Regions from separate parts of the Halalkalibacter kiskunsagensis genome, predicted to be linked through region 2. Evidence: riboswitches for the same ligand, from Rfam matches in the RefSeq annotation. Region 2 holds a riboswitch; the other holds the start of a gene.
What was found. Region 2 has a riboswitch for cyclic di-AMP ahead of SLH51_RS14520 (potassium channel family protein). Riboswitches for the same ligand answer to the same signal wherever they lie in the genome.
Positions count from the first base shown of each region.

Region 1: another riboswitch for cyclic di-AMP. It lies ahead of SLH51_RS12370 (potassium channel family protein); the one in region 2 lies ahead of SLH51_RS14520 (potassium channel family protein).

Region 1 covers NZ_JAXBLX010000018.1:88,733-98,398, forward strand. Annotated here, with positions in the region: gene SLH51_RS12340 (glucose-6-phosphate isomerase) at 99-1,436, opposite strand; gene gnd (phosphogluconate dehydrogenase (NAD(+)-dependent, decarboxylating)) at 1,505-2,416, opposite strand; gene zwf (glucose-6-phosphate dehydrogenase) at 2,547-4,007, opposite strand; gene SLH51_RS12355 (winged helix-turn-helix transcriptional regulator) at 4,230-4,595, shown strand; gene SLH51_RS12360 (hypothetical protein) at 5,143-5,589, opposite strand; gene SLH51_RS12365 (TrkH family potassium uptake protein) at 5,877-7,214, opposite strand; gene SLH51_RS12370 (potassium channel family protein) at 7,217-7,882, opposite strand; cyclic di-AMP (ydaO/yuaA leader) riboswitch at 7,944-8,089, opposite strand; partial or broken gene SLH51_RS12375 (ion channel) at 8,309-8,500, shown strand; gene SLH51_RS12380 (NAD-binding protein) at 8,507-9,256, shown strand; tRNA gene SLH51_RS12385 (tRNA-Leu) at 9,574-9,658, opposite strand.
Region 2 covers NZ_JAXBLX010000023.1:66,845-76,510, reverse strand. Annotated here, with positions in the region: gene SLH51_RS14560 (glycoside hydrolase family 13 protein) at 1-55, shown strand, start outside; gene SLH51_RS24475 (UTRA domain-containing protein) at 699-902, shown strand; gene SLH51_RS14555 (hypothetical protein) at 985-1,167, opposite strand; gene SLH51_RS14550 (TerC family protein) at 1,654-2,454, shown strand; gene galE (UDP-glucose 4-epimerase GalE) at 2,632-3,618, shown strand; gene SLH51_RS14540 (cold-shock protein) at 3,931-4,131, shown strand; gene SLH51_RS14535 (hypothetical protein) at 4,246-4,608, shown strand; gene SLH51_RS14530 (PRC-barrel domain-containing protein) at 4,912-5,661, opposite strand; gene SLH51_RS14525 (TrkH family potassium uptake protein) at 5,768-7,108, opposite strand; gene SLH51_RS14520 (potassium channel family protein) at 7,111-7,776, opposite strand; cyclic di-AMP (ydaO/yuaA leader) riboswitch at 7,842-7,993, opposite strand; gene SLH51_RS14515 (hypothetical protein) at 8,252-8,431, shown strand; gene SLH51_RS14510 (ATP-binding protein) at 8,435-9,376, shown strand; gene SLH51_RS14505 (MFS transporter) at 9,585-9,666, shown strand, end outside.

The sequences.
Region 1 (9,666 bases), on a different contig from region 2:
GGATATAATCCTATAAGTATTTCAACCTTTTTACTCAGAAGGTATCTAATCTAAATACACAAAATAGCCATCAATAAAAGCCGAAGTTATAATACTAATTATTTAGATAACCGTTTCATAAGAATGTCCTTTTCGTTTTCAAAACCAGGCTTACCAAGTAAAGCAAACATATTTTTCTTATAGGCTTCCACCCCCGGCTGATCAAACGGATTTACACCTAGCAGGTATCCGCTGATGGCACAAGCCTTTTCAAAGAAATAAACCATTTCACCAAAGGTATATTCATTCAATTCGTTCAGTTCAACAAGTAAGTTGGGGACTCCCCCATCTATATGAGCCAACACTGTTCCTTCAAACGCCTTTTTATTGACTTCATCCATGGTCTTACCGGCCAAGAAATTTAATCCGTCGATATTTTCTGAATCCTCTTGAATCGTTATCTCAATACGAGGTTTTCTAACCTGCAACACTGTTTCTATTAGATTACGGCATCCTTCTTGCACATATTGCCCCATAGAATGCAAATCAGTTGAGAAATCAACCGATGCAGGAAAAAGACCTTTCTGATCCTTCCCCTCACTTTCTCCAAATAACTGTTTCCACCATTCAGATACATAATGAAGAGATGGTTCGTAGTTAACAAGCAACTCGATGTCTTTCCCTTTACGGTAAAAGGCATTGCGTACAGCAGCATACTGATAACACTCATTGGTTAAAAGATTTGGATCGTTGTATTTATAGTAAGCCTCTACTGCACCTTCCATCATTCGATCAATGTTCATTCCAGCTACTGCAATAGGTAAGAGGCCAACAGCTGTCAGAACAGAATATCTTCCGCCTACATCATCTGGAATAATAAAGGTTTCATACCCTTCTTCATCAGCAAGTTGTTTTAATGCTCCCTTCGCTTGATCAGTGGTAGCATAAATCCGTTTTCTTGCCTCCTCCTTTCCATACTTTTTCTCCATATAATCACGGAAAATCCGAAAAGCAATGGCAGGCTCCGTCGTTGTTCCCGATTTAGAGATAACATTAATAGAGATTTCTTTATCCTCTAATAGCTCTAATAAATGAGTAATATACGTAGAACTGATATTCTGACCAGCAAAATAAACTTGTGTCTTATTGTTTATTTGGTTATGAAAACTATGGGACAAGGCTTCAATTGCTGATCTTGCTCCTAAATAAGAACCTCCGATCCCAATCACAATAAGAGCATCTGACTGATTACGAATTCTTTCAGCAGCCTCTTTAATTCTTACAAATTCATCTCTATCATAGTGTATTGGCAAATCAACCCACCCGAGAAAATCAGATCCTGGCCCTTTTTTTTCGTGCAGCATATTGTGCGCTGTTTTTACAAATTCACTTAGATAATTAATTTCACTCTTTTTCATAAACGGTAATGCATTAGAGTAATCAAAAGAAATCGTCATGAAACCTTCTCCTCTTCATATGAATGTTATCACTACCCATATACATAATTTTCAAATAATTGTTTATCTTAAGATCTTATTGCGTTCTCACTTTTTTCTAAAGCATGCCCTCCAAATTCGTTGCGTAAAGCTGCTACCACTTTCCCTGTAAAAGTATCGTTTTCTAAGGAACGATAACGCATCAATAGGGACAAGGCAATAACAGGCGTGGCTGTTTGTAGGTCAAGAGCTGTTTCAACCGTCCATTTCCCTTCCCCCGAAGAATGCATAATCCCTTTTATTTCTTCTAATTTTGCGTCTTTAGAAAAGGCTCGCTCTGTTAAATCCATAAGCCACGAACGAATCACTGATCCATTGTTCCATACTCTTGCTACTTTTTCGTAGTCATAATCAAATTCGCTTTTCTCTAATACCTCAAACCCTTCACCAATAGCAGCCATCATCCCATATTCAATCCCATTATGGACCATTTTTAAAAAGTGACCGCTCCCTGCTTTTCCTGCATATAAATATCCGTTTTCTATTGCTGTGTCACGGAAAATAGTTTCTACAACATTCCAGGATTCAGGATCGCCGCCAACCATGTAACAAGCACCGTTACGAGCACCTTCCATCCCGCCGGACGTTCCAACATCCATAAAGCTAACACCATATTGTTTTAACCGATTGTACCGGTTAATGGATTCCTTATAATAGGAATTACCAGCTTCAATGACGATGTCACCGCTATTTAAAAAAGGTGTAAGTTCATTAATCACTGAATCAACAACTGTATGGGGAACCATTAACCAAAGAACTCTCGGCTGCTCTAATGATTGAACAAGCTCTAACAAACTAGAAGTACCTTTAGCTCCGTACTTTTCCATTTCTTCTACAGCCCGTTGGTTTATATCAAAAACGGCTACTCCATGCTTACGATCCATTAAATTCTTACCTAGGTTCAATCCCATTTTTCCCAACCCGATTAACCCAACCTTCATGATGTTCCCTCCTATAAGTAATTTAATAAAAAGACAATTTCCACCCTTGTCTGTACACTATTTTTCTTGACATTATCTAGGTTATCTGTAAATCGACTTTTTCTTGTAAACTTTCAGCCTTTCCGAGTTTTTATAAATCCCACCAATTAAAACCATCCTCTTGTAATAATTCGTAGGAAGCATCTGGACCCATTGAACCCGAACGATACGGATGAAGGGGAAGGCTGTTTTCTTCAAATGATTCCAGAATTGGTTGTACCCATCTCCACGATAATTCAACTTCCTTCCAATGGGTAAAGAATGTTGAATCTCCGCGCAACGCATCGAACAACAAGAGTTCATACGCTTCTGGAACATTTTTTGGACTGGCTGAAAATTCTGTACTGATAGGCTCGATTTGATTGGTTAATGGGTTTTTCATATTTAATTGTAGTGAAACGCCTTCGTTCGGACTAATTTGGATGACCAAAAGATTAGGCGTCATTACATCGTGCTGGAGCATATTCAGATCTTTTAACGGATTTTTGAATTCAATCACAACACGCGTTAACTTTTCCTTCATTCTTTTTCCCGTACGAATATAGAATGGGACTCCGCTCCATAAAGCATCATCAATCCATAAACGTGCTGCAATAAACGTATCATTTGTTGAAGAATTCTCAATTCCAGGCTCTTCTTTATAACCAACAACCGGTCTGCCATCTATTTCTCCCGAAACGTATTGCCCCCGGATAACATCTGTAATGACACCTTTGTTCCCCAAAGGCCGAAGAAATTCCATAATTCTCCTCTTCTCATTACCGACCTCTCTAGCGCTGAGTTTGTTGGGAAGATGCATGGCTGTCACCATAAGTAACTGCAGTAAATGATTTTGAAACATATCTCGGATAGCTCCGGCCTGATCATAATAATCAGATCGCTCTTCAACCCCAACCGTCTCACTGGCTGTGATTTGTACATTGGCAATGTACTGATTATTCATAAACGCTTTAAGTACAGGATTAGAGAATTCTAATCCCTCAAGATTCTGGACCATCGGCTTGCCAAGATAATGATCAATGCGATAAATCTCCTCCTCTTCAAATGTCCGGCTTAATTTTTCATTTAACTCTAAAGCTGATTTCAAATCATGTCCGAATGGTTTTTCTATAATGAGACGCTTCCACCCTTTTTTGGAGCTTAACCCGCTGTCCTTAATATTTGACGTAATAACATCCACAAATTCCGGTGCAACGGATAAGTAAAAAATGCGGTTTTCAGGGAGCCCTAATTGCTCTTCACGTCTTTCAATAGTTTCAAGTAATTTTTTATATCCTTCATACTCCGTTACATCCAGGGAACAATACCGAAATGCATCAAGAAACTTTTCCATTTTTAAAGAATTATTGATTGAACGCCTAGAGAAAGTTTTAATTGACTGTTCAACATGGATTTGAAATGTATAGTCAGACCATTCCCTTCTTCCTAAACCAATAATTGAAAATGAGTTAGGCATCTTGCCATCAAGAAATAAATTATATAAAGCAGAGAAGATTTTCCTCTTAGCCAAGTCCCCTGTTGCTCCAAACAAAACAAAGGTCATAGAATCCAGTTCCAGCATATTTGAAACATCAAAAGAATTCTCCTCTAGATAACCACTGCGAGAAATAGCTAATTTACTCATTAAATCCCCTCCTATGTTCTTTATCACTTTTTCAACATCTTTACAGACATCAGTATAACGCGTATAATATTTACTTGTAAGTACGCACTTTTTTTTCATATAGTATCAAATAGTATACTGTTACCTAGAACCGAGATGGAGGTTAAATGCATGGGACGTATTTGTATAAAAGAGTTTAACTGTGAAAAAGAGTTAACCCTTTCTGTAATTGGGGGTAAATGGAAGATGTTAATTTTATGGCATCTAGGCAAAGAAGGTACAAAACGCTTTAATGAATTGAAATCTCTTATACCTGGTATTACTCAAAAAATGCTTGTTAACCAATTACGTGAACTGGAAGAGGATCTTATTATTCACCGTGAAGTTTATCCCGTTGTACCGCCTAAAGTAGAGTACTCACTGACAGAAAAAGGGGAAAGTCTAATGCCTATTCTCGAATCGATGTATGAATGGGGTAAGAACTATATGGAAACTATTTTGAAAAGACAGGAAGAAGAACTCGAATCTAGCAAATAGAAAGAACTCTCTTTGAAAATAAATTGCGTATTCACCACTAATGCGAGACAAAACTGTTGAGAAAAACAAGATTATTAATGTTGATTCGCATTGAGAAAATTACATAAATCAAATATGTAATAGCTAAAACCATCTGCAGTAACTTTCATTAAGATTCCTAGGTTCCTGCATGTGATTGAGAATATGCCTATATATCAACACTTCAACCTCTCTCAAGGGAGGTTTTTTAATGTCGCTAAGTCCCCCAAAACTCAAAAAAGACAGAGGGAGTTTTAATCGCTCCCGGAACGGGTGACGTCACCTTTTTAGACAATCGAGTAGGAGTGGTGACTAACCCCGACCTCTCACACCACCGTACATACCGTTCCGTATACGGCGGTTCACTCAGGTATGACGTAAGTGGTTGTATCTATCGACTAGACTTTTCAGCTTTCTATTTCACCGAAACTCTAAATAAGAATACGGTTCTTTTTCAGGTGGTGGTGCAATAAATGGCTTTTAAACAAATACATTAAAAAAATGCATACCACTATAATTTCTAAAGGTCTTAAATTATCAAATATTTCTCTACGGTATTCTGGTTTAACGTAATGTAAAACACCACTTGAGAAAAGTATGTCAAATTGTGTTGTGCATAACAATCATATGATAAGCTTCTAAACTCACTATCCTTACTGTTGAGCAGAAAAAATTCTTCTTTCATTAATAAATTACCGATAGTACGGTTCAGTTGTTTATCATATTCCTTATATATATCAACAAGCCACTCTTGTACTTCTATTTGGTATTGTTGTATCTGACTTCGGTATTTGTTTATTCTTTCATTATTTAAGGTCGTTTGTTCTTCTGCTTCTGTAATGTCTAAATAATTATTGAAATACTCAAAAACATAATTAACGCAAATCTTCATGTTATCCATACGTAATTCTGAATCAAACTCATTTATCTTATCTTCTTTTTTTCTTCGAGCAATATATTCTTCAATTGAAATCAAGCCCTCACCTTCCTTCAATACACTCATATTTCAACAAAGTGTACCTCATTTCCATAATTATCGCTTGACTTGACTGCTCTTTTTACATGGTTAATTATTCTTTGAATTATAAATTTCCTTTTCAGAATTTTTTTGAGTGCTAATAAATCACAGTACCTTGCTTTTTAAAAATTAAGAGAAAAGAAAAGCAAATATTTGAATAAAATTCAACAATGTAGTTTTACTCATTAGAAAATAAGGTACATCTTCAATAAGAAGATATACCCTTGTATTGAATCAAGTTACCACTACCCCGTGAAAACCTCTCCATCTGGATAACGAATACTTGATTTTTGTGCTTTTGCCAAAGAAAAGGCTAATGTTAATGGTCCAATTCTTCCGATAAACATTAAAACAATGATAATAAGTTTACCAGCATCTGATAATTCTCCTGTCAGCCCCATTGATAATCCAACTGTCCCAAATGCAGAGAATGCTTCAAATACAATCATAATAAACGGCGCACCCTCCGTTATTGACAGAGCTAATATTGTTAAAAATACCGCAAATAAACTAATGACAACGATTGCTAATGACCGTATAACCATTTGATGTTTAATTGTGCGTTTAAACACTACGGTTTCATTTCTTCCTCTTAAAAACGTTACAACCGCCATGACAATGACAATAAATGTTGTAAGTTTAATACCACTACCTGTTGAAGCACTACCTGCTCCGATAAACATAAGCAGTAGAATAATAACTATTGTTCCAGGATTCATACTACCAATGTCTAATGAGTTGAAGCCTGCTGTCCGAGGTGTAACAGCTTGAAAGTAAGATGCCCAAAGTTTTTCCAAAGTATCTAAAGTGCCTAATGTAGCAGGGTTAGCATACTCTAATGTAAATATTAATAGCATTGCTACAACATTGATAACGAATGTTCCGACGAGCATTAACTTAGTATGTAACGATAAACGATGGAATTCCTTAGTATGCCATAAATCAGATAAAACGGTAAAACCAATTCCACCCGTAATAAACAATAAGGTAATAAGAATATTAACTGCTGGGTCGCCCACATACCCCATCAAGCTATCTGACCACAAAGAAAATCCAGCATTATTAAAAGCAGATATGGCATGAAAGATACTCGTGTAAATCCCAAATGCCCACCCATACTCTGGAACCCAACGCAGCGATAGTAAAATAACGGCGATCACTTCCATAACAATAGCAAAGACAAATAATATTTTCACAAGTCGGATTACTCCCCCTATAGATGTTTGATTAAATGCTTCTTGAACAAGCATTCTCTCTTTTAGACCTATTTTCTTTCCTAAAACAACAACAATTAAAACAGCAAACGTCATTAATCCTAATCCACCAATTTGAATGAGTATCATTATAACGACTTGTCCAAACACAGTAAAATCTAGACCCGTATCAAGTACGACAAGGCCTGTAACGGTCGTTGCTGACGTTGCCGTAAATAATGCATCTAACCATCTAATCGGCTCCGTTGTTGCAATTGGAAGCTTCAATAGTAAAGTACCTACAACGATAGCGATAAAAAAGCTTAAAGCTAATATTTGTGGCGGTGACATTTGAATGTTGCGATGTGGAAATCCTCTTCTATCTAACATCCTTACATCCCTTCTTCTTCAAACCGTTTTAAGTCCGCTTTATGTCCAATAACAATTAGGACATCTTTTTCATAAATTGTATCATCGGGTAGAGGTGACACGTTAATATCTTCGCCACGTTTAATCGCCAAGATGGTACACCCAAACTTAGCACGAACATCTAAATCTATTAGTGTGGAATTATGTATTTTCTTTGTCGCCAGTAACTCCACGATACTATACTCATCTGATAACTCGATATAATCTACAATTTTTTCCGATGTTACATGTTGGGCAATACGAATCCCCATATCTTGTTCAGGATGAATAATTCGATCTGCTCCAATTTTATCAAGTACCTTATGGTGGTAGGCGTTTTGAGCTTTCACCCAGACATTTTCCACTTCCATCTCTTTTAAAACTAGGGTTGTTAATATGCTTGATTGAATGTCGTCACCAATAGCAACAATGACATATTCAAAATTTCGAATACCGAGGGATTGTAGTGATTTCTCATCTGTTGCATTCGCAATCACTGCATGAGTAGAGTGAGCTGCGAACTCATTTACCTTAGCTTCATTATTATCTATAGCTAACACCTGATGCCCCATTTTATATAACTCTTTGCAAACACTGCCCCCAAAGCGTCCTAAGCCTATAACTGCGAATTGTTTCTTTTTTTCTGCCACTTTTTTCACTCCTTTTCCCAAATAAAAAAGACCATCACAAAGAATGGTCCATTAATGACCCTTCTCTCCAAAATAACGCTGACGAGGTTAGCTGTCGGATTAGGGATTGAGAGTATCCCCTCTTACTTAGTAAGATTCACCCCAAAGATGGTTTTTAACCACCAAAATGGTTCCCCCGCTCTAAAAAAGATTAAGCGAATAAAAGGTTAAAATTGTATATTTATAAAAGAAAATTTACTCCTCTTTTATATACTTGTCAATACATTTTTATAGAATGAAATTTTTAATTCGTTTTCTAATAATTGGCGCACAACATGTAAATAATTCTTAATAAAGGGAGTGATTATAGTGTTGTTTATCTTTGATTTAATAAAAATTGTTGTAAAAATAAAGAAGCAAACCCTGCTATAAACCACACTTTTTTTCTTTATTGGTAGCTCCTTTATTATTCATTGGCTGGAACCAGAGATGTTTGAAAGTCCATTCATTGGCTTTTGGTATTTAATGACGCCCGTAACAACAACTGGTTATGGAGACTTCGTAGCTGAAACTACAATGGGAAGGATTTTTGGGTTATTTTTATATTTTTTTGGGATAGGTTTAATTACAATTGTCATTGGTAAAATTGTAGGAAGCTTCGGTATATTTCGTAATTTGAGGAAGAGTGGGAAGTTAAGATTTAAAGGGGAAGGTCACTATGTAATAATAGGGTGGTCTAATAAAGCACAACATTCAATGAATGAAATAAAAGAAATGGATGATAAAGCAAAAATTCTTTTAATTGATACACTTCCAGAATCACCTGTTGACCATGAACGTTTTTATTATATTAATGGTGATGTAACAGATAAAACGATATTAGAAAGAGCTAATATTCAACAAGCTAAGGCAGTATTAATCTTCACGAGTGATAATGAATTTGACCCAATTACGGCTGATGGAAAATCGTTGATAACGGTATCAGCTATTGAAAATTATGCAATAGAGAAGGACAAAGACATCTATACTATTGTAGAGGTTTTAAAAGAGAAGCACGTACCAAACTTCAAACACGCAAATGTTGATGAGCTTGTAATATCTGGTGAGGCACTTTCAAACCTCATGGCGAAAACAGCTATACATAAAGAGTCTAGTCGGTTAATCATAAACCTTCTTAGTAGAAAAAGTGGAGTCGATTTATGGAAAGTTAAAAAGAGAGAGATTTGGAAAACTTACAATGATGCATTAGAAGATTTGAAGAACTTGGGGGCTAATTTAATTTCAGATGGAACTGATTTTAATCTTTTAAGTAAATTAGAAGAACCGATTCCAGACGAAGCAGAACTTTACGTTATTTGTAACAAAGAAACTTATTTACAGATTCCTGAAACATAAAAAAAGAAAGTGTTTATAAGCTTAACTATTGGAAAGTTAGGCTTTTTCACTTAAAAGGCAGGGAATAATTTCATCCAAATTATTACTATTAGAAATATCCTTACTTTTTTATGCTACATTAAACTATCGTAGGGTTTAAGTACATTTTTTCACAAAGTCTCTAAAAAATGAATACCCTTGCTACGTATTAAAAGTTACTGATTTCAAATCCTACCTTTTTCTATCCTTTTCTCCAAAAGCAAAAAAACTCACAAACGCTGATGTATCAACATTTGTGAGTTTATAATCATTTTTAAACTTAACTTAAATTATGTAAATGGTACCGGTGGTCGGGGTCGAACCGACACTCCAGAAGGAACACGATTTTGAGTCGTGCGCGTCTGCCAATTCCGCCACACCGGCAAATAATG
Region 2 (9,666 bases):
AATTGATTTGTTTGAACTAAAACCTTACCAAGGGATCGTTTATAAACTAACGTAGTGTGTCTGGCACGCCCTAAAAGTATGTCCATATATGTAAGTTAGAATCGGGAGGTGCCTGGCACCTCCCGTTTTTATGTTTAAAGTAGCTTACTAAAGAGTTTTTTCTGGAAAGGTCGAACTTTACCTTTCCAGAAAAAACTCGGAAGCAATGGGCGGAACCACTGCATGGTTTTAATGCAATAGACTTGGACTGCACAGCCGTGCAGTCCAAGTCATAAATGAACATGTACCATTACATCAGGGGATATTACCGATGCTGACTGGATGAGTAACTTCTACAAAGGTGGTTCCGAAAGACTAATTAACTCCAAATTTTGATGATGAAGAAATTAACAAATATTAGAAGAAGGTCGTATGGAAACAGATTCGGCAAAATGAGAAGAAATTTGTGATCAATTAATTACAAGAGTGGTGGAATTGTCACCATTTATTTATTTGAATATTATTTTTTGAGGATGCGTCAAAAGGTGAACTTTTTGGTGGATCCTCTACCACTCTTTATGAAAAAAGAGACGTTTTAATTTACAAAAAATTACGAAAAAAGATACTAGATCATGTACGGAAAATGATGGAGTGGTGAGGGATGTCTATGAAATTAAATGAAGCAAGTCAGAAACCTTTGTATGAGCAGTTAATATGACATTGTTATAAAAAGTTCCGAGAAAACGCTAAATGTCGTTTATGCAACAACTTATGAGGCTAATTTATTTCAATGCGATATAGGGACACCGCTTTATTCAATTGAAACTACTGCATTTGATCAAACGCAGCAACCAATTCATAGGTCACGATCTTTGTTTCTTGCCAATAAAGTAACGTTTACGTTAAAAAGTGAAAAGAAGTAGTGCCTGGCACCTACCGAATTGGTACGCAAAAAGAAGGATGGCTAATTTACCGCCATCCTTCTTTCGCTCATTCGCGTCAGTACTACACGCCCGTTCTTCTTTTTTGATTATTTTGCTTTTTGGTTTGCTGGCTTTGCAATTTCTTTGTTGATTGATTTAAGTGGTTATTTGGTTTTCCTGCGGATGTTTGCTTCTTTTTGTTTTCGAGTTGTTGTCTGATTGCTTCTTGGAGATTGATTTTCTTTTTAGGTGTTTCATTTGTCATGTCGATGTTCCTTTCTCTGCTAGTACTATCGTATTTTATTCAGTATAATCCAATTGGGGATATCTATGTGTAATTTATAAAAATTATCAACTGCTTATGTTATTAATTTTGTTCACCTTATTGACAAATTTGATCTATGGACGTATTATTATCAATATTATATTAATTGAATAGTTTCCCTAAAGGGGAGTAGCTTTTACAATAAAGTCGTCATTACGGAGTGCATACTCCCGGCTTTGTTGGCGACATTACGTTGTTAGCAAGACCTTTACTTGTATTATGGTAAAGGTCTTTTTCTGTTTTCAAAAAACCTTTGCCGTATTCGGTAAGGGTTTTTTTATATGTTTTTACGAGTCTAGTTTGAGTTTGAGAGATTCTAAATATGCGAATAAACGACTAAGGAGGGGTGGGTAGTAAGGGGGAAGGAAATCTTTTTCAATATAGCTGTTACATATGACATTTCATTTACAGGAGGTTTTTCATTACATGGAACTATCAATCATATTAGAATACAGCTGGGTTCTTTTGCTGCTGATCTTATTAGAAGGCTTACTTGCAGCGGACAATGCACTTGTTTTAGCGATAATGGTGAAACATTTGCCAGAAGAAGAAAGAAAGAAAGCCTTATTTTACGGACTTGCTGGAGCCTTTGTTTTCCGATTTGCTTCATTATTTGCGATTTCCTTCTTAATAGATGTATGGCAAGTACAAGCAATTGGTGCGCTTTATCTTTTATTTATTGCATGTAATCATATCTTTAGAAAATTAATTATTAAAAAAGCCGAGGAAAACAGTGAAGGCACAGAAGAAAATGATAAGAAAAAGAAGAAAAAGAAATCTGGCTTTTGGGGCACGGTCTTTAAAGTGGAACTAGCGGACATTGCGTTTGCGGTTGATTCGATTCTGGCCGCTGTTGCCTTAGCTGTTGTTTTACCAGATTCAGGCTTACCGGCGATTGGTGGAATAGATGGAGGAAAGTTCCTCGTTATTTTTGCTGGTGGATTTATTGGTCTTGTTATTATGCGTTTTGCAGCCAATCTATTTGTCCGACTGTTGCACGCTAGACCGGGCTTAGAGATTGCGGCGTTTATGATTGTGGGATGGGTTGGGGTAAAGCTAGCCGTCTACACGTTGTCTCACCCTGCATTACACGTATTGCCTCATGATTTTGCTCATTCAACCGCATGGAAAATGACGTTCTATGTTGTGCTAATCTTAATTGCTTTAGGTGGTTGGTTCTTATCGAAGGAAAAACCAGTGGAGGAAAAAGTGCGAGAGACAGCCTAGGTACCTGGTACCTCCCGAAGTTGTCAAATGAAGAAATGAAAGCCCAGCTTGTAATTAAATGATAGCTGGGTTTTTTATTGTTGCATATAAGTACCAGGCATTTCCCGATTTCTCTATTGAAATAATTGGAAAAGCTAAGTACTATTAATTTATAACAGTATGAAAAGGAGTGGAACGATGACAATCCTCGTTACGGGTGGGGCTGGCTATATTGGGAGCCATACGTTATTGTATTTAAAACAGAAGAACGAATCGTTTGTTGTATTAGATAGCTTACAGACAGGGCATCGCAAAGCAGTTGAAGGCACAACTTTTTACGAAGGGGACTTAGCTGATGCGGACCTTTTAGATAAAATTTTCACCGAAAATGAAATTTCGGCTGTGATTCATTTTGCAGCGGATTCGCTTGTCGGAGAAAGCATGAAAGACCCTTTAAAGTATTATGAAAATAATGTGATCGGCAGTTACCAATTAATCAAAAAAGCAGTGGAACATGAGGTGAAGAAGTTTGTTTTCTCTTCAACAGCAGCTACGTATGGTGAGCCGGAATCGGTTCCGATTACGGAAGATTTCCCTACAATCCCAACAAATCCATATGGCGAAACGAAGCTAGCGATTGAAAAAATGCTGAAGTGGGCAGACGCAGCATATGGGTTAAAATCGATTTGTCTTCGTTATTTTAATGCTGCAGGTGCAGACCCAGAAGGTTCGATAGGCGAAGATCATCAACCAGAGTCTCATCTCATTCCCATCGTTCTTCAAGTGGCATTAGGACAAAGAGAACATGTGAGCATGTTTGGAGATGATTATCCGACTGAAGATGGAACTTGTATTCGCGACTATATTCATGTTCTCGATCTCGCGCAAGCTCATTATCTTGCCTTGCAACGGTTAGAGGGTGAAGGTGTAAGTGGTGTTTATAATTTAGGAAATGGCAATGGTTTTTCTGTTAAACAAGTCATTGAAACGTGCAAAGCTGTTACCGGCATCGATATTAAGTCGCTCACAGCCCCAAGAAGAACAGGAGATCCTGCCGTTTTGATTGCTTCTTCTAATAAGGCTCGGACAGAACTCGGCTGGAATCCAGATTATTCTCGTTTGGACACGATGGTGACGCACGCTTGGAACTGGCATCGGAACCATCCGAATGGATATGATGATTGATTTTGTGTAACAAAATAACTGAACGAACATACGATTTTAGCACAGAAAAAGAAGGGAAACGCCTCATGTCTTCGACTATGAATAGGCCGTTTCTTCTTTTTTGAATTCTACCACTCATCTATTATTTTAAGAAATGTTTCCGTTTTCATGAATAGTATTTGCTTTTCCAAATGCTATCTGTTAAGCTTAATAAGAATTATTTTTGTTCGGTCTGTAAGAAAGAAGAAGAGTTTAAACTTTTCGCCTTTGATATCTAATTGAGCAATAATAGTAATAAATTGTGGGCTATAGCCACATTAGGAGGAAACACACATGCAAGAAGGTACAGTAAAATGGTTTAACGCAGAAAAAGGATTCGGTTTCATCGAAATTGAAGGTGGAGATGATGTATTCGTACATTTCTCAGCTATCCAAGGCGAAGGTTTTAAATCTTTAGACGAAGGCCAAAAAGTTACATTTGACACTGAGCAAGGTCAACGTGGACTTCAAGCTACAAACGTAAACAAAGCGTAATGACTGAAGGACTCTATTACAGAGTCCTTTCTTTTTTACAAATTTTAGAAGGAATATAGGTCCAAGCTGTAGAAATAAAATTATAGTACGATCTAAATAAATGGGAGGGTAGATATGAAAGATAAAAAAAACATGTTACTAGAGGCGTATTCGCTTTTATATGACATCGAAACGAATTTGAAAAATCTTTTACTTAAAAAGATAAACCGGCAACAGCATCTATATGTCAATGATACGTATGCAAACATCTTGACCCACATTGAAACGTATCAACTTCTCCCCATCACACTGAATGATTACAAACTACTACGTCAAACGATTACCATTAGAAATAAAGTCTGCCATATGAAACCCCTTCAACAAAGTGAGATCTCCCTTCTAGAAAAAGCTCATCGGTTAATCCAAACAAGCAATCAAAGAAAGAAAACGTATCGACAGCCGTATAAGCCATTTACAACTTTTGGTAAGTATTCGTAATTTGTATTGGAGAATCTTGGTCAGGGGTAATTATCAAAGAATAAAGGTGACTCATGAAATCAATTCATTGAGTCACCAATTTGAATTTTGGTCGATGTGTGTAAGCAAAGGCCGCTGAAAAAGTCTACCGAGGAAGAAGCAATGGCTCCGCACGTTGCGCGCCCGCGGATTGAGAAACCCACTCATAGCAGGCTTTAAGGTGTGAGACACTTCTAACACCAAAGGCAACGGCTACACTCATTGCTTAAAGGCCACTGAACAAGGTAAAAAGCAACCTTTTTCAGTGGCCTTGCAATAACAATCTTATTTATTTAACAGGTGTCTTGTTCGTAAGTTATCGACTGGAATTTCCTCAAGTTCCAGAACGGAATCTGTTTCCGTTGAGTGTTCTTCTACTTCTTCTGCTTTTAGATTGATCATAATGTCTTTTTCCACCCAATTGATGGAGTCAATGGATTCAGGAGAAATGGCAACTTTTCTTCCTGGCAGCCAATCGCCTGTATCGACGATGAGATAATGAATCACCCACGAGTTATCATCAATGACAAAGTCAACGACCGTTCCTAACTCATCATGATCGATTCCTTTGACGGCATAGCCAAATACTTGTCCTTTCAGTTCGTTAACACTTCTTAAAAAGGATTGGTCATCCTCTAACTGGGATACATATTGCTCGTCTTCTTTCGTGGATAGGAGGGGGAGGTTGCCAGGTCCCCACAAACCGCCGCCAACCCAATATGGTGACCAACCATAATGGTTATGAAGCTCTAATTCCTTTATACGAGTGATTGGCTGATGCTCTTCTACTGAAGGGCTGTTTTTTATTTGGTCTGTTGATGAAAAAATCGAAATGTTGTTATCATCTAACTCGACATTGTCGAAAGAGACGGGAGAAACGAGCACTCTTTTTCCTGGTAACCATTTTAATGTATCAACAACTAAATAACGGATCGTCCATTTTTCACTATCAAAGTACAAATCTTTCACTTTTCCTAATTCACCGTCTGTTGCTTGTACGGTACAAGATTGAATAGTACTAGCTTTGTAAAGCATGATGAACTCCTCCTTTAAAGTTGAATTACTTGTTAGATAACCTTTTTTTGAAGGAAGTAAACATCGGATTGAAAAAAATCGGGAAGTGCCTGGCACCTCCCGATTTTCACCCTGTGAAAACTTCTCCGTCTGGATAACGGATATTCGATTTTTGCGTTCTTGCTAAGGAAAAGGCTAATGTCAAAGGTCCAACTCTCCCAATAAACATTAAGACAATGATGATTTCTTTCCCGATAGGAGATAGGTCTCCTGTTAATCCCATTGACAACCCAACGGTGCCAAATGCAGAAAATGCTTCAAAGACAATCATTAAAAAAGGAGCGTTTTCGGTGATGGATAACGCAAAGATCGAAAGAAACACCGCAAATAAGCTTATGACAACAATCGCTAAGGAACGGATGACGATATGATTTTTTATCGTTCTCTCAAACACAACCGTTTCATTTCTTCCTCTTAAAAATGTCCAGACTGCCATCACAATGACAATAAAAGTAGTCACTTTAATCCCACTGCCTGTCGATGCACTACCTGCTCCAATAAACATCAGCAAAAGCATAAAGACAATCGAGCCAGTTGTCATGCTGCTGATGTCTAGTGAATTAAAACCTGCTGTTCTAGGCGTAACAGCTTGAAAGTAGGAAGCCCAGAGCTTTTCGCCAAAATCTAAAGCCCCTAAAGTCGCAGGATTTGTATATTCGAGTGAAAAAAACAAAAACATGGCAACAATATTGATGGCGAGTGTACCAACAAGCATTAATTTCGTGTGCAGCGATAAACGATGAAATTCTTTTGTATGCCACAAGTCAGAAAGAACGGTAAAGCCAATTCCGCCCGTTATAAACAATAAGGTAATAAGAATATTTACAACGGGGTCACTGACGTAGCTTATTAAACTATCAGACCAAAGCGAAAACCCGGCATTATTAAAGGCGGAAATCGCATGGAAAACACTTGTGTACACGCCAAATGCAAAGCCATACTCAGGTACCCAGCGGAATGATAGGAAAATAGTGGCTACTAATTCTATAACAATAGCAAACAGTAACAAGACTTTAACGAGTCGTATAACGCCTCCAATAGATGTTTGATTTAATGCTTCTTGGACGATCATTCGCTCTTTTAATCCAATTCTTTTGCCTAAAACTAGAACAATTAAAACAGCAAACGTCATTAATCCTAGACCGCCAATTTGAATTAAAAGCATGATGACAATTTGACCAAAGACGGTAAACGTCTCTCCTGTATCAACGACAACAAGACCTGTGACCGTTGTCGCCGAAGCTGCGGTAAAAAGGGCATCGATCCAACTGATGCCTTCATTTGTTGCAAGTGGAAGCTTTAATAAAAAGGTACCTATCACAATTGCGATTAAAAAACTGATCGCTAAAATTTGTGGAGGTGACATTTGAATTTTTCGATGAAACATGCCTTTTGTCAAAAGAGACATCGTTACATACCTTCTTCCTCGAATCGTTTAAGGTCGTTTTTGTGACCAATCACAATAAGAATATCCTTTTCATAAATCGTGTCATCCGGCAGTGGAGAAACATTAATATCCTCACCGCGTTTGATGGCTAATATAGTACATCCATATTTTGCTCGAACATGTAAATCAACGAGGGAACGATTATCGATTTTTTTTGTCGCGAGCAACTCGACAATGCTATATTCATCTGATAACTCGATATAATCAACAATTTTTTCGGAGGCCAAATGCTGAGCGATCCGAATTCCCATATCTTGCTCAGGATGAATAATGCGGTCTGCACCAATTTTGTCAAGAACTTTATGATGATAAACATTTTGTGCTTTGACCCAAACATTTGGAACTTCCATTTCTTTTAAAACGAGTGTTGTTAAAATACTTGATTGGATGTTATCACCGATGGCTACGATGACATATTCAAAATTTCTGATCCCTAGAGATTGCAATGCTTTTTCGTCAGTGGAATCTGCAATAACCGAATGCGTTGAAAATGCTGCAAATTCATTCACCTTTGTATCATTCATATCGATGGCTAACACTTGGTGTCCCATATTGTATAACTCCTTACACACACTTCCTCCGAATCGTCCTAAACCAATTACAGCAAATTGCTTCTTTTTATCTGCCATTTATATTCACTCCTTTTTTTGCATATAAAAAAGACCATCGTAAAGAATGGTCCTGTATAAGACCCTTTCTCTCAAAAAAAACGCTGACGAGGTTAGCTGTCGGATTAGGGACTTAAGAGTATCCCCTCTTACATAGTAAGATTCACCCCAAGGACGATTTCTAGCCATCCCATTTGGTTCCCCCGCTCTAAAAACTTAGATTAAGCGAATAAAAGGTTAACATGTATTTTGTATGATAAGGAGAATTTACTCCTCTTTGATTTATGTGTCAAGTACCTAGTATGCCCTGAAGTTTGTCGAATATCGGGAGGTGCTAGGCACACATCGAAAAAGAAGGTTCATTTTACACAGGAAAACAAGGGATTTTACTGGTAAGATGATAGTAGGCTAGTGTAATTGTTTTTTAATTATTTATTTGAGTAAAGAGAGAAAGCTCCATTGTAATTGGTTTGCTTTGTTTTTAGGGGGGATCGTTGTGACGAGTCGTTTTGAACAGGCGTTGGAAGATATGTTGTGGTTTTCGAGTCAGTCAATTGGAGCAAGAACACTTTTTGTCAGTCATATTGAAGAAACATTTAAAGTGATTAAAGTGTTTAATCGAAATGGCTGTTCCTTGGAAGAGGGCATGGAATTACCTAAAGACCATTCGATATGAAGTCTGATTCCTTGTGACGGTCGGGAACCGTTAATAATACATGATACAAAAAAAGACGCGAGAGCTAGTGTGTTTGATGCTATATATGAAGCCAATATTGGATCGTACCTTGGCATGCCAGTCTACCTTTCAAATGGAAAGTTGTTTGGCACCGTTTGTGCGATCGATCCAAATCCATATGCTTTTACGAAACAAGAAATAGAGACGATCAGACGTTTATCATCGGTTGTGTCCGTTATTATCGAAAACGCAACAAAGTCAAGTTATGATGAGTTTGATGATAAATTGATTCGTCTTGAAAAATTATCCTTGCTCGGGCAACTATCAGCTGGATTGGCACATGAGTTACGAAATCCAATGCAATCCGTAAGAGGATTTGTCCAATTTTTATTTGAAGACCAAAAAGAGAATCAATTTCGCGATATTGTCATAAGTGAAATGGACCGAATGAATCAACTCGTGAATGACTTTCTCATGGCGACGCAACCAAGTGCGCCAAAAAGAGAGAACTCCAATCTAAATGATATTGTGAATGAGACGGTTGAATTTATGAGAAATGAAGCAACCCTGCATAATGTAGACATTACGCTTTCATTGGAATCGACTATGTTATACGTGGATGTAGATAAGTCGCAAATAAAACAAGTCATGATTAATTTAGTGAAAAATGCAATTGAAGCAGCCGGTGATGAAGGTGGAAAAGTAATGATTTACGTTAAAATCCGAAATGAAAAAGAAGCTGTCATTGAAGTGGTCGATAATGGGGCTGGCATTCCATTATCGATCATCGGAAGAATAGGTGAACCGTTTTTTTCAACAAAAGAAGAAGGAACAGGACTTGGCTTATCAATATCGCAACGAATCATCCAAGAGCACAAAGGCGCAATGCGCCTTGAGAATTTAGAAAGTGGGACAAGGGTGACGGTCAGTTTGCCGCTTATGTAACATCATTGATAATGAGTGAGGAGAGCACACAAATGGTGGCTCTCCTTTTCTCCTCTCCGTACCAGGCACCGCCCGAAGTTTGTCGAATGCTTACCCTGTCTTGATAAAGGATCGAGTGATAACATACTAGTATATGGAAAAAAAATCTTGAAGTTTTCGGCATTCTTAATAGTGAATGTATAAATAAATTTAGATAGAAGGGTATATTATGAGTCAACCAAATAACAGAGCTAACCTTCATTTGTTATCATTGGCGGGAATGTTAACAACGTTGTCACAGTTGATTTTCA